DNA from 2 places in the Desulfonispora thiosulfatigenes DSM 11270 genome. Region 1 is predicted to be linked to the other one. Evidence: riboswitches for the same ligand, from Rfam matches in the RefSeq annotation. Region 1 holds a riboswitch; the other holds the start of a gene.

The links. A riboswitch is a leader RNA that binds a small molecule or an ion and turns the genes downstream of it on or off. The one in region 1 is predicted to bind cyclic di-GMP.
Region 2: another riboswitch for cyclic di-GMP. It lies ahead of B8965_RS04390 (methyl-accepting chemotaxis protein); the one in region 1 lies ahead of B8965_RS03145 (methyl-accepting chemotaxis protein).

Annotation. Positions count from the first base shown of each region.
Region 1 covers NZ_FWWT01000012.1:18,873-26,369, reverse strand. The annotation lists gene B8965_RS03165 (DMT family transporter) at 1-81, opposite strand, end outside; gene B8965_RS03160 (hypothetical protein) at 353-670, shown strand; gene B8965_RS03155 (YeiH family protein) at 712-2,058, opposite strand; gene B8965_RS03150 (LuxR C-terminal-related transcriptional regulator) at 2,266-2,928, shown strand; cyclic di-GMP riboswitch class I at 3,110-3,192, shown strand; gene B8965_RS03145 (methyl-accepting chemotaxis protein) at 3,313-5,364, shown strand; gene B8965_RS03140 (stalk domain-containing protein) at 5,609-7,497, shown strand, end outside.
Region 2 covers NZ_FWWT01000013.1:133,088-140,584, forward strand. The annotation lists gene B8965_RS04375 (hypothetical protein) at 1-252, opposite strand, end outside; gene B8965_RS04380 (thioredoxin family protein) at 429-752, opposite strand; gene B8965_RS04385 (ABC-F family ATP-binding cassette domain-containing protein) at 891-2,447, opposite strand; gene B8965_RS04390 (methyl-accepting chemotaxis protein) at 2,542-4,578, opposite strand; cyclic di-GMP riboswitch class I at 4,660-4,743, opposite strand; gene B8965_RS04395 (ABC-F family ATP-binding cassette domain-containing protein) at 4,951-6,882, opposite strand; gene recQ (DNA helicase RecQ) at 6,901-7,497, opposite strand, start outside.

The sequences.
Region 1 (7,497 bases):
AAGATTCATTTGACGATTTAAAATAAAGGTAAAGGCAAAGAAAAATGATGCAAATATTCCGAATAATAATGATTTTTTCATTTCAATACTCCTATTGTGTTAATTCTTTATTAAATACTTATAAATCATAAATTTATTTATGCCAATCAAGTATTATTATAATATTAGATATTTTTTATTGCACGAAGAAATTTTACTTACTATATAAAAAGTTGATTTAGATGATAAACATCAGAACCTTTACGCAAGGGATAAATATTCTTAATATTAAAAAGGAATTAGAGATTTAAAAATGAAATAGAATACATAAGATGTTCATGTATATGTTCAATAAGCATAAGTTATATAGGGGGTGAAAAAAATCGATTCGCAAAAGGATAATAATATAAAGAAAGTTAAGAAGAAACGGAGTATTTTTGTTACAGTTAATATTATTATATTAGTTCTCGTTTTAATTGCTGCAGTTACAACAATTTTTATGGATCCAGGTAATATGAGTGATGGAGATTATGGAGCAGGAGATTATTATTATACTGATTTAGAAGGATTTGAAAAGATTTTTTATACTATGAATCTTGGGACTAATCATCCAATTATATTTTTTAGTTTATTTTTAGGATGGGGCCTTATTTGTTGGCGTATTCTTAAATATTTTGATAAAAGGTTTTAAAAAAGCAACACCATTTAAATGGTGTTGCTCAGTATTTAATATTAAAATACTAGGGTTGGTACTGGGAAAATAATACCACTTAATAATAACCATGCAACTAGTAAAGTTAAAACTAAGTTAAATGTTTGACCCACAAGGTATAAAGTTAGAGGTTTACCACCTTGCACTGATTCAGCCATCTCTTTAAAGTTAGATTCTAAACCGATACTAATAAATGCTAAACAGAAGAACCATCCTCTAAAACCTTTAGTCATTTTTAAAACACTATTAGTTGTTTCAGTTCCAAGGCCAGGTTCGATTATGAAAGAGAAGAAAAGTGAAGCAAAGATAAATCCTAGGATAAACTTAGGGAATCTGTGCCAGATTTCACTTATTCCAACACTAGGACCATTAGGATCTCTTTCAACTCTAGTTACCCAGAATATAGCGATAGCAAAGGCGATGACTCCAATGAGTACGTTTTGAATCATTTTAACCATAGCTGCTACTTGACCTGCTTCTGGACCTAAGGCTTCACCAGCTAGAACAACTGCACCTGTAGCATCAATTGTTCCACCCATCCAAGCTCCACCGATTATTGGATCCATACCAATTGCTTTTAGACCAAGAGGCATAAATACCATCATTAGAACTGTAAAGATTAAAGTTAAGCCAATTGCGAATGTTAAGTCTTCTTTTTTTGCTTTAGAGGCTGCGGCTGCGGCTATCGCTGCTGAAACCCCACAAACAGAAGTTGCAGCTGCGATTACCATAACCATAGGCTTACTAACCATTTTTAGAACTTTTGTACCAAAGAGCCACATAAATATTACTACTACTGGAGTTACAAACCAAGCAATACCTAAACCATACATTCCAAAGCTGACAATATTAGAGAATAAAATTTCAGCTCCTAATAAAACTAATCCAGTTTTAATATAAAACTCTGTTTTAATTGCTGGTTTTAACCATTCGGGTGTTTTAACTGTATTACAAATTAGTAAACCTAAACCTAATGCCCAAAAGGCATACCCTAAATAGGTTCCAATTAAATAATGATTAGCAAAGAAATATGCAAATGTAGCTAGAATGAATATTCCAACAAAACCGATTGAGAATTTAGTGGATTTACCTTCCATTATTTTTATACCTAAACCAAAAAGGATCACTAGACCAATTAAGAGAAATAGTAAGTTAGGCATTATACCGTCAAATGAACTGAGGATAGATGGAGCTTCTGCTGAACCCCATTTTTGTGGTTTTACAGCCTTTAAATTAAATAATTCCGTAAAGTTACTGATAAATGCTAGGCTTATAATTATAAAAGCAGCCCAGATTGCCCACCAATCTTCCTTTTTCAGTAAATCAGACCATGTGAACTTACTAGCAACAACCGTATCATCAGACATGATAAAAACCTCCTTTTATTTTTTATGCTTGTGATAAAAATCTTATATCTTAATAACAGTATATAAAAGGTGGGAGTATTTTGATATGGTACTTATAGGCTATTTTTATATATAGCATAATAAAAACTTATAATAGAAAGTGGTTATACAAATTTAGTTGCGATGTATGTAATTCTTAAAATTAATAAAGATAAGGAGTGATGTAGTTTGGTTGAAGTAAAAACCCTACTTATTTATAATCATGATTTGTTTCGACAAAAATTAAAAAAGGTGCTAACCACAATTAAAGGCTTTCAAATAATAGATGAAATTAGACTTGATTTAGATAAGTTAGAAAATAGTAACTCATTAAGGCCGGATGTTATTTTTTTAGATATAGAAGACATAGAGGTAGATGAAATTAAGATTATTCAAAGAATTAAGGGCCTTTTTCCAGAGAGTAAATTAGTGGTTTTAAATGATTATAAAAATGAAAATAATTTAATTGAGTATATAACTTGTGGTGTACACGGCTTACTTAATAAGGATATAGAAGTAACTGAGTTAATTTTAGAAACTAAGGAAATTTTAAACGGAGAAGTAGCCTTGGATAAATCTATCGGTAAACAAATATTCAAAGAATTACTGGAAATTCATACTATAGAACCAAATTATAAGACCCATAATATCACAGAAAGGGAATATGAAATAATTAGATTGGTCGCTGAGGGTGTTACGAACAAAGAAATAGCAAACTCTTTATATATCTCTGAAAACACGGTAAAAAATCATTTATGTAATATAATGGAGAAGCTTGATGTGGATAATAGAGTAAAAATCGCTTCATTTGCCTGGACAAAAGGTTTAATAAATCTAACTCCAACACAATAAAATATAGTAGAAAAAATCCTTGGTACAATAGAAATATTGACCGAGGGTTTTTTGTTATAAATTGTAAAGAGTAAAATTAAAAAAGATGATTATATTTTTATTTAAAGTATGCTAAAATGCTATATGCAGGGAAAATTCGACAAAATATAATAAATATACCAAATAATTACTATATACAATTTATTGAAAAAGGCAAACTATTTGAAAAAGTAGGACGCAAAGCCATGGATCTAAGGCGCAAGCTATGATAGCCAGGTTACCGTTAAATGTTTTGTCTTTTGACAGCCATTTATGGGCTGTTTTTTAAAGTCCACAAAAGAAAAAAAATATGAAATTAAAGAAGAAAGGTGAAATTATGGAATATTATATAAAGGGGTGTAGCCAATGAAATGGAGTAATAAGTCTTTAGCGGCAAAAATTATTGTTCCAGTAATTCTTGTAATAACTATTGGCCTAGTTTTCATCATCAGCACAAATATTAAAGGCATTAAAAATGTAGGCTGGGAAGGAGCACATAATACTGGGGTACAAGCTGCAAAGGGAGCAGCAGCGGAAATAGATTCCTATTTTACAAGATACATGGGTATATTAGAAACCTTAGCAGACACAAATGATATTATTGATTTTGCGAAAAAAGTAGAGTTGGCTAGAGATCGTAATCCGTCCACTTACATGGGACAAGCAGAATATAATTCTTACATATCTACTATAAAAGCTGTGGTGGAAAGGGATAAGAATATTTTTAATATTTACTTTGCTTCTGAAAGTACCCAAAATATTTATGATGTCAGCGAAGCATATCATGGTGATGACTATATCTTAAGTCAAAGGGATTGGTATGTGGAAGGAAAGCAAGAAAATAAGACATATTATACTAATCCGTATATAGATAAACTTACAGGAAAACCAGTTGTAACCTTATCAACCCCTGTTTATGATGGAAATCATTTCTTAGGACTTATGACTATAGACCTTTCTACAGAAGTGGTAAATAACATAGTTAATGCCTTAGATCCGTATGAAGGTAGTTATGCTTTTTTAGTAGATAGAGGCGGAATTTTTACAGCTCATAAAGATGAGTCATTAATCTTGTCAACTAATATAACAGATCTTGAAGATGAAGCAGGTAAAATTGGACAGGAAATGGTTGCTGGAAAGGAAGGTTGGGGTTTAGCTGATTTTAAGGGTGAGATGCAATATACCTTTTACCAACCCATCAAATCGACAGGATTTGCGTTAGGAGTAATTATTCCTGAACAAGTACTTGATGATCCCGTAATTAAACAAGCTCGCTCAAGTATAACTATGGGAATAGCAATAATTATTTTATTAGTCGTGATAGTTTTATACTTATTAAGACGGATATTAATACCGTTAAAGAATCTTTCCCAAATTACAAGTGAGGTTGCTAGTGGTAATTTAATAGTAGATATAGATGTTAATGGTGAAGATGAAATTGGAAAATTAGCTGGTAATTTTAGAGAAATGATTACTAATTTAAAGGATTTAATTCAAGAAATAAGAGTAAGTTCTGAGGAATTATCTGCTTCTAGTGAAGAACTTTCAGCAAATACTGAAGAAATTACAGCTCAAGTAGAAGGAATTAATGCAAGTACGCAAGAAATAGCCGCTGGTATGGAAGAGACAAGTGCGATAACTGAACAGGTTTCAGCTTCTTCTCAGGAAACATTTTCTATCGTAACTAATTTAACTAAAAAAGCAGAAGAAGGGCAAAAGATAGTAAATCAAATTGAAAAAAGGGCAGAAGAAATCAAAGAAAATGCTACTAATTCGCAAAAGGTTGCCAATGAATTATATACCGAAAAACAAGCAAATATCTTAAAGGCTATTAAAGAAGGACAAGTTGTAGATGATATCGTAAATATGGCCCAGGTTATTTCTGATATAGCAGAACAAACAAATCTATTAGCCTTAAATGCTGCTATTGAAGCGGCAAGAGCGGGAGAACAAGGCCGAGGATTTACTGTAGTAGCTGATGAAGTACGCAAATTAGCAGAACAATCTAGTAGCACAGTAGGTAAAATTGATGTGGTAATTAGACAAGTCCAAGAAGCCTTTCAAAATCTATCAGATAATGCAAATGGTGTTTTGGGATTTATTGATAATCAGGTTAAAGCAGATTATCAAGAGATGGTCGATATCGGAGTACAATATCAAAAGGATTCAAGTTTAATCTATAATTTAATGGATGAATTTGCTAGCAGGTCTCAAGATATAGAAGAAAGTACCAAAGAATCAAGTGCAGGTATGGAAACAATTTCTTCTACAATAGAAGAAACTAATGCTGGAACTCAAGAAATTGCCACAAATATGAATGAAGAAACTAGAGCCATTGAAGGTATTGTCACCATTACCCAAAAGCAAGTTGAACTAACAGAAAGATTAACTAATTTAATTGGAAGATTTAAAGTTTAGGGGCTAAGGGCCCCTTTTTTTAGTTCATTTTACTTCTAAAGCATAAGAATTCATGAAGGATATTTTTAAACTCCAAGAGAGTTTAAAAGGTATATAATATAAATATGAAACTTAAAAAAATTAGAAACGTCTTTAATTAAAAAGGAGACCTTTAAATAAGATGAAAAAAGGGGAGATGATAAAAAACTAAATCATTAAATTAAACAGAAAATTAGTTAAAGGATAATGTAGAAGGAGGATCTTAATGTTTAGATTTTTAACAATATTATTAATGACATTAGTAATGATGATACCAAATGTGTCAGAGGCGGCACAGAACGGAGTTCCACAACTAACTGAACAAACACCAATTACAGCAGGTGCTGTGTTAAAAAAATATGATTGGCAGACAAAACCAGGGTTAGCGAAAATTCATGTTATGGAGATAGATTTACGAAATCCTTATGTGCAGATTAATTCAATATCAGGATCTGGAAAACTAACTCAGCGCTTAAATGTATCTGCAATGGCAAAATATACAGGAGCTATAGCAGCTATTAATGGAGATTTTTACAATACTAAAGCAGAAGGATCTCCTATTGGACCTATGGTTATGGGAGATAGACTTGTTACTTCTTCTTCACACTTACAAGGTTGGTATGCCTTAGGGATTACTAAAGATAGAAAAGCAAGTATAGATGCTTTTTCTTTTGATGGAAAGGTAGCTGCACCTACAGGAGCGGTATTTAAATTATCTGGACTTAATAAGACCATTTATTGGGAGGAGCCAGGAGGAATCCATAGCCACGCCAATAAATTACATCTTTATAATGATTTATGGGGAGGAACAACTAGAGGTAATGATGAACACACAATTCCAACTGAAATGCTTATAAAGAACGGTGTAGTTCAAGCAATATCACAAGATAAGTACTTTGATTTCGCTGTACCAGAAGGAATGTACATTTTACGTGGTCATGGTGATTCTGCTAAGTTTATTTTAGATAACTTTAAAGTAGGAGACCCAGTGGATCTTGATTATTCAATCAGTCCAGATAAAAACTGGTCCATGGTTGTAGGGGGACATGCCCTATTAGCTGATAATGGCAAAGCGGTTCCTTATACAAAGGATTTATCATCTTTAGGTGGTATTCGTGCTAGAACTGCTGCAGGGATTTCTCAGGATGGTAATATTCTTTATTTGGTTGGTGTAGAAGGACGTACTACAAATAGTGTTGGAATTAGTCTTAAAGATTTAGCATCATTTTTTGAACATATTGGAGTATGGAAAGCTTTAAATCTTGATGGTGGTGGATCAACTACCATGGTATCTAGACCCTTAGGAGATAGCGAAACCCAGAAGGTTTTTGCTACAGAACAAAAAACTGAACGGATGGTAATTAGTGGAATAGGCGTTTATTCTGATGCACCTACAGGTACTAAAATTCAGGGCTTAAAAGCACCTGAAAAAGAACAAATGTTTTTAATAAATGAAGAAGCAAGATTTTCTCTAAAGGCTTATGATGAATATTATAACCCAATAGATGCAAATAACTTCCCTATAATTTGGCAAGAAGTTGGAAACCTAGGGAACGTTGTAGAAAATAAATTTATTCCTGCTAAATCTGGAAAGACAGAAATAAGTGCAAGTATTGATAATCAAAGTATTAAATTTCCTATAAAAATAATAGGAAGAGATGATATTGACCAAATGGAGGTTACAGGAACACCAGGAGCTAATGCTGCAGGAGATACTAAAGAGTTAAGTATTACTATGAAGACTAAATATGGAGAAACAAAAAAGGTGCCTGCTTATTCAGTAGATTGGGAATTCTTTAACTTTTATGGACAAGTTTCACCAGATGGAACTTTAACAATTAATGATACTATGGGTAACGCTGTAGGCTTTGTAGTAGCTAGATACGAGGGCTTTAGTGCACCTTTTATCTTACAATTTAGTGGTAATGAACAAGGGACAGTACCTGGAGCGGGAGAACATAAAACATTAGAATTAACAATTGGCAAAAAGACATTACAAGCTGGTGGAGCTAACCTTGAAATGGATGTAGCGCCAGTAATCATTGGTGGACGTACATTAGTGCCTGTAAGATTTATCTCTGAAGCCCTTGGCGCAAAGGTTAACTGGGAGGCTGA
Region 2 (7,497 bases), on a different contig from region 1:
AAAGATAAGTTGAAATAAATAATAAAAAATTAGCAGTTTAGAGCGATGAATATACAAAAATTCTTCCCATATATCACTAGCCTTATTTTTTCTAACCTTATTAAGCTCATATCCACCTCTTACAATAAATAGCGCAAAAATAAAAAATAAAGATTTACCTGAGGTTTGAAGATAATCCATAGTTAAACATAATATTCCGCCTAAAATTAAGATTAGACTATAAATTGACCTTAGTATATTTGCTATATTCATTTATTACCGACTCCTTTGCCTTGTAGTCCTTACTCTCTATTCGCCTAGGCTTAAAAAGTTCCTTCTTTTTCATGCTTTTCTGCTTTTATATCTTGGATAAACCTATTTTTATTGTGTTAACTAAAGGTTATCTAAACATTGAAACCTAAATTATGATAATAAAGTATTTGCAAATTTTAATTACAATATTGATAGTATCTACTTAATTTTTGTTCTAACTCATTGAAATTAAAAAATCTACCTTGTCGTAAGATTTCCCTGCCCTCTAAAAAGAAAACAACTACTGGCACCGTAAAAATTGAATATTCTCCTGTAACCTCTAATACTTCTGGTACTTCTATTTTTGCAACTTTAATATGTGGAAAACTTTTCAATAAGTTTTGTAGTTGATTCCACACGCTCACGCACACTGAACATTCTACCGAGCTAAAATAAAGCATTGCACACTCATTATTATGTATAAAATCCTCTGTTTCATGCACCGACATCAACTTATTCATAAAAGATTCTCCTTTTTGATTTATTTATGTTTTAAAAGTTTCTTGCAAGATAATAATTGTATAAAAAACCTCCGTAATCAATTTTTAAAATTAATTATGGAGGTTTTTTTATTTGAAATTTTTCAGCAACTACTTAGATTAAACAACTTTAGTCGTCCAGTCTTCTACATTCCAAATATCTGTAACAATATCCTCATAAAATTCTGGTTCGTGGGATACTAAGAGAACTGTTCCTTTAAAGGCTTTGATAGCTCTTTTTAATTCTTCTTTGGCATCTACATCTAAGTGATTGGTAGGCTCATCCAGGACTAAAAAATTAATTTGTTTAAGCATTAATTTACATAGTCTAACTTTAGCATTTTCACCACCACTTAAAACCTTCATCTTACTCGTAATGTGTTCATTAGTTAACCCACATTTAGCTAGGGCTTGACGCACTTCAAAATTTGTAAGATTAGGATACTCGTCCCATACTTCTTCTAAGGCAGTTTTGTCCCCATTTTCTTTATCCTCTTGTTCAAAATACCCTGGGAAAAGATATTCACCTAACTTAACTTGACCTGCAAAAGGCTTAATTATGCCAAGCAAGGTTTTTAATAATGTTGATTTACCCAATCCATTTACTCCTTTAATGGCTATTCTCTGTCCTCTTTCTAAAGAAACATTTAAAGAAGTTGTTAAGGCGGAGTCATAACCTAAGACTAAATCCTTGGCTTCAAAAATATATTTTCCTGCTGCTCTTGCTTCTTTAAACCTAAACTCAGGTTTAACCTTTTCACGTGGTTTTTCTATTCTTTCCATTTTGTCTAATTGCTTTTGTCTACTTTTTGCACGCCCTGTCGTAGATATCCTTGCCTTATTACGCGCTACGAAATCTTCTAATCTTTCTACTTCCTTTTGTTGCTTTTCATATGCCTTTAATTGTTGTTCTTTTTTTAATAGGTGCATTCTCATAAATTCTTCATAATTAGCTGTATACCTAGTTAAAATTGCATTTTCTACATGATAAATTACATTTACAACTTCATTCATAAAAGGAACATCATGCGATACTAGGATAAAGCTATTTTCATAATCTTTTAAATACCTTTTAAGCCATTCAATATGTTCCACATCTAAATAGTTAGTCGGCTCATCGAGAATTAAAATGGTTGGATTCTGCAGTAAGAGTTTAGTTAATAAAACCTTTGTTCTCTGACCACCACTTAAATCATCTACATCTTTATCTAATCCGATCTCACCTAGACCTAATCCATTAGCAACTTCTTCAATTTTAGCATCAATTGTATAAAAACCACTCGTTTCTAGAATGCCTTGAATTTCTCCTGTATCTTCCATGATTTTATCCATTTCATCGCTACTTGCTTCAGCCATTTTATCATATAAACTTAACATTTCTGCTTCTAAATCAAACATACCCTGAAAAGCTTCACGTAACACTTCTCTAATACTTTGCCCCTTAGCTAAAGAAGTATGCTGATCTAAATAACCTACTGTAACACGATTAGACCATTCAACCTTCCCAGCATCCGGCATGATATCACCTGTAATTATTTTTAAAAAGGTAGTTTTACCTTCTCCATTAGCTCCTACTAATCCAACATGTTCCCCTTTTAATAAACGAAATGAGGCATCTTCTAAAATTTTCCTGCCCCCAAAATCATGACTAACATTTTCTACTAATAATACACTCATGGTTAATCTCCTCTATATATAAAATTACTCTAGTAGTATATCATCTTTAAAAAAGAAGAGCGACTTTAAATTCATGATTTAAAGTCGCTCCTTTTTATACCTTAAACTTCCCTACTAATTTAATTAATCTATCTGCTACTTCTGCTTGCTTCTGAGTTACATGAGCTACTTCTTCTAAGGCCTTTGTCGTTTCACCTATGTTATTTGCAATATCTTGCGTACCTGCGTTGGCATTTTCTACCGTAGTAGCAATTTGATCCATAGCCATACTAGCTTCGTCGGTAGAATCTTTAATCTGATCAGCTTTATTTTTAAATTCCTCTACTATCCCTGCTAAATAATCAGAATCATTTTGATATTGCTCTCCTGTACCAAGCATAAGTTTGTAATCTGCTCCAACCTTTTCTACCATGAACTTCAAAATTCCGTTTGTATCTTCGGCTAAATTCTTAAATGCATCTTGCACTTGATCAATAATTGGACTAATTTCTCCTACAGTTTGTTTAGATTGTTCAGCTAACTTTCTTACTTCCTCAGCTACCACTGAAAAACCACGTCCTTGTTCTCCTGCCCTGGCTGCTTCGATTGCTGCATTTAAGGCTAATAGATTAGTTTGCTCAGCAATGTCTGAAATTACCTTAGTCATTTGCACTACTTTTTCCACTACCTTACCTTGTTCTAAAGATTTTAAAATTGCCGCCTGTCTTTGACTAAATAACGCGTTGGTATCTTCAAGTGCAGCCTGAGCATCCTTTGTAAACTTTTCTGCCCTTTGCTTAATTTTACTTGCTTCTTCACTTCCTGTACTTGCTCTTTTAGCTAGATCTATGGCAGATGTATTAATATCAGCTGAAATTGCTGATACTTCTTCTGTTGAAGCACTTGTTTCTTCTACCCCTGCTGCTATTTCTTGACTACTTGAAGTAATATTTTGCGTTTGACCTGCTATTTCTTCAATATTAGCTGATAATTCTTCGCTTGAAGCGCTTAGCTTCACAGCATCTGCTTTTATGTCCTCCACTAAATCTCGTAAATTATCAGACATTCTTTGGAAATTACCAGCTAACCTTCCAACCTCATCTGTACCCTTTACCTCTATATCTACATCTAAATTACCTTCTGCTATTTCATTAGTTAATTTATTTAACTCTCCTAAAGGGCGCAGTGAATATCTTACCATAAAGAAAATTACTAAACTTATGACAATTACAATTATTGCTCCAATTAAGGCATTTTGCCTAGTATCTTTAATAATTGGTGCAGTTAAAATCTCCTTTGGAACGGAAATCGCAATTGACCAATTTGTTAACTTAACCGGGTGATAAAAAATAACCTTTTGTAATCCGCCAAATTCCGCTTCACCATACCCCGTCTCGCCTTTAACCATTTTAGTGAAAATATTATTAATATCCCCTTTAATGTCTAAACTTTGCGTAAGCACTAATTTTTCATCAGGATGGTCAATAAAAGTACCATCCTCACCTAACATAAATATTAAATCTCCCTCGAAATTTTGCATGGAGCTTATTATTTCGTTTACTTCTTTTAAACTTAAGTCTACAGCTAATAAGCCTAGAAATTTATCTCCTTGATAAATGGGTCTACTCATAGTAACAATTCTATCTTTAGTATCGACATCTATATAGGGCTTGGCAAAATAAATATCATTTTTTGCCTTCCCCTCAATATACCATGGTCTTTGCGTACAATCATAATCATCATCAGGAATCCAACCGGACATAGCTATATTAGATTTACTAATTTCTGAAGCTATATAAATATCTATTACTTGAGGATCATTATCAGAAAGTCGTTTTGTTAAATTTATAAATCTATCATATTCAGGTGTTCCTAAATAGGCTGAAAGGTCACGCCCCTCCATTTTGCTGGCTAAGTTAATTATTTCATTACTATTTGCCATAGTTAAAAGGCTAACATATTTATTAAAATATGCTTGAATTTCCGCTGAAGCAGCTCTTACCCCTAAGCTTCCTTCGGCTTCTACTTCCTCCCAGACTGCCTTTTCCATTTGAGTATTACCTAATACAATCATCGTAGAAAATCCAATTATTAAAAGTATTACTGTCGGTATAATTAACTTACTTGCTAAATGATTCCGAAACCATTTCATCATTATTTCCCCCTTGAAATATCTTATAATAATACAAAAAAAGGCCACCAATAATAAGCACACAATTAATGTGTTTTTATCATTGGCAGCCTGGCAGCCATAGCCTTAAGCTTTAGACCCATAGCTTTGCGTCTCATCTTTTCAAATGATTTGCCCTTATCCATGTATACGTTATTTATCAATTGGAATGTTGTTCTATTATAATTCAAATTTATCCATATGTATAGTGTATTTCCAATTATTTAGATTTATTTACGCAGTTTCAGCTTGAAAAATATTCTTAACTATATATTTACTTTTAACTCTAAATAGATTATTAAATCTAAGTTTATGCCCTTATTGCTTGATTAATTACTAAATATTTTTAATGTATTAGCTTTCTTCTTTAACATTTTTGCTTATTTTTTTATTTTCTTCTATTTCCTCGGCTAATTGAGTTAAATAAGCCCAGCGATCCATTTTTTCTTCTAATTCCTTTTCTAGTTCTTGCTGCTTATTTGTTAATTCTTCTAGTAAAACATAATTACTACCGGCTATATTGATTTCCTCCGAAACCTTTTCTAATTCTTCTTCCATTTGTGTAATAATATCTTCAATTTGCTCAAACTCTTTTTGCTCTTTATAGGTTAACTTTAATACTGGCTCTTTTGTCTTTAGTAGAGGATCCTTTTTTTCTTTGATTATTATTTTTTCCTCTGATATCTCATTAATGCTTTTATACTCTAAATACTCTGAATAATTACCCACGAAGGTTTTAATAATTCCCCCTTCTTGATAAGCAAAAATATTTTCAGCTACCTTATCTAAAAAATAGCGGTCATGAGATACTGCAATTACTACCCCTGGAAATTCATCTAAATAATTTTCTAAAATAGTTAAAGTTTCAATATCTAAATCATTCGTTGGCTCATCTAGTAATAAAACATTAGGAGCCTGCATTAATACTCTTAATAGATATAATCTTCTCTTTTCTCCACCCGAAAGCCTGGCAATGGATGTCCACTGTTTTTCAGGGGGAAATAAGAATTTCTCTAACATTTGTGAAGCACTAATTAAGTTACCTTCCCCGTCTGGTAAGAACTCTGCTACTTCTTTAATATATTCGATAACACGTAAATCTTCTTTAATTTCATAGTTCTCTTGGAAAAAACAACCTAATTTCACTGTTTGACCAATTTCTAAAATTCCACTATCTGCAGTTATTCGCTCTGCTATTATATTTAAAAGAGTTGATTTACCTATTCCATTAGGACCAATAATTCCCACTCTACTATCTCCTGTGAAAATATAACTAAAATCATCTATAACATTTTGATCATTAAATTTTTTGCTTATATTTTCAAGTTCTATAACCTTTTTACCTAGTCTACTTGCTACTGCCTTAATTTCTAATTTGTCTTTATGTAAATCTAATTTTGAATCTTTTAAATCTTCAAATCTATCAATACGCGCCTTTTGCTTTGTTCCTCTTGCCCTAACCCCTCTTTTAATCCAAGCTAATTCATTTCGAAAGATATTTTGTCTTTTTAACTCAGAGCTTTCCGCACTTTGCTGTCTTTCTACTTTCTTTTCTAGAAAATAAGAATAATTGCCTGTATATTTATAGACCTTTCCCTTATCGATTTCAACGATATTATTAATTACCCTATCTAGAAAATATCTATCATGGGTAACCATAATTAATGCACCTTTATAACCTTTTAAATATTCTTCTAGCCAATCAATTGTTTGATTATCTAAATGATTTGTCGGTTCATCTAAAATTAATAAATCACAGGGACTAATTAAGGCACTAGCTAAGGCAATTCTTTTTCTTTGCCCACCAGAAAGAATTCCTACTTTTTTTTCAAAATCTGTTACTCCTAATTTAGTAAGTACAGTCTTTGCTTCACTTTCTATTTGCCAAGCCTTTAAGTCATCCATCTTTTGACTAAGAGAAAGAAGTTTTTGCTGTAGCTTCGTATCACTTGGATTATTATTAACCTTATTCATGGTTTCTTCATAGTCTCTTAAAACTTTCATTAGGGGTGAGTTTCCTTTAAAGACTTGCTCTAAAATGGTAGCTTCATCATCAAAATCAGGATTTTGAGACATAAACTCTAAGCGTAGGTCGCTTTTTTTAATAATATTTCCTTTATCGATACTCTCAGTACCAGCAATAATTTTTAAAAGGGTAGTTTTGCCCGTTCCATTAATCCCTAAAAGACCAATCTTTTCTCCTTCATCTATCCCAAAAGTAATATTATCTAAAATATTCCTATCTCCAAAAGACTTCTCAATACCTTCCATCATCAGTAAACTCATCTTTTCACATATCCTTTACTAAAAATTATATTTACATAAAACTGCTTTAATTGCTAAATAATCTACCTCTGTTGGTAGTTCTTCTTTTATCGGTCGTAACTTTTCTGCTCCTACTTTTTCAATAATATTTAAAATTTGCTTTTCATATCCATCAGGAATAAACGAATCTAAGTCTACTTCTAAGCCTTCTTCAGCACATTTAATGATATGATTGCCTATTGTACTTTCTGTAAAACCACGTTCTTTTGCAATTTCCTCTAACGCTTTACCCTGCTTGTACATGTCTAAACTAATTATATGGCTAGCATTTTTATCTATGCTTCCTTTTTTCGATGGTTTAGGTTTTTTCTTAATTTCTTCATTATTTATCCCATTCTCTTCTACATAATTATTTATTGCACTTATAAATTCCTGCCCATACTTTTCTGCCTTTTTTTCACCAATACCTTTAATATTGAGCAGATTTTCTTTGTCCCTTGGTAAAAAAGTACACATTTCATGCAGGGTACTATCGGCAAAGATTATATAAGGTGGAACATTTTCTTGATTTGAAATTTCTTTACGAACACTACGCAACACATCAAATAAAGAAAAATCAGGTGCTTGTTCTCTTTT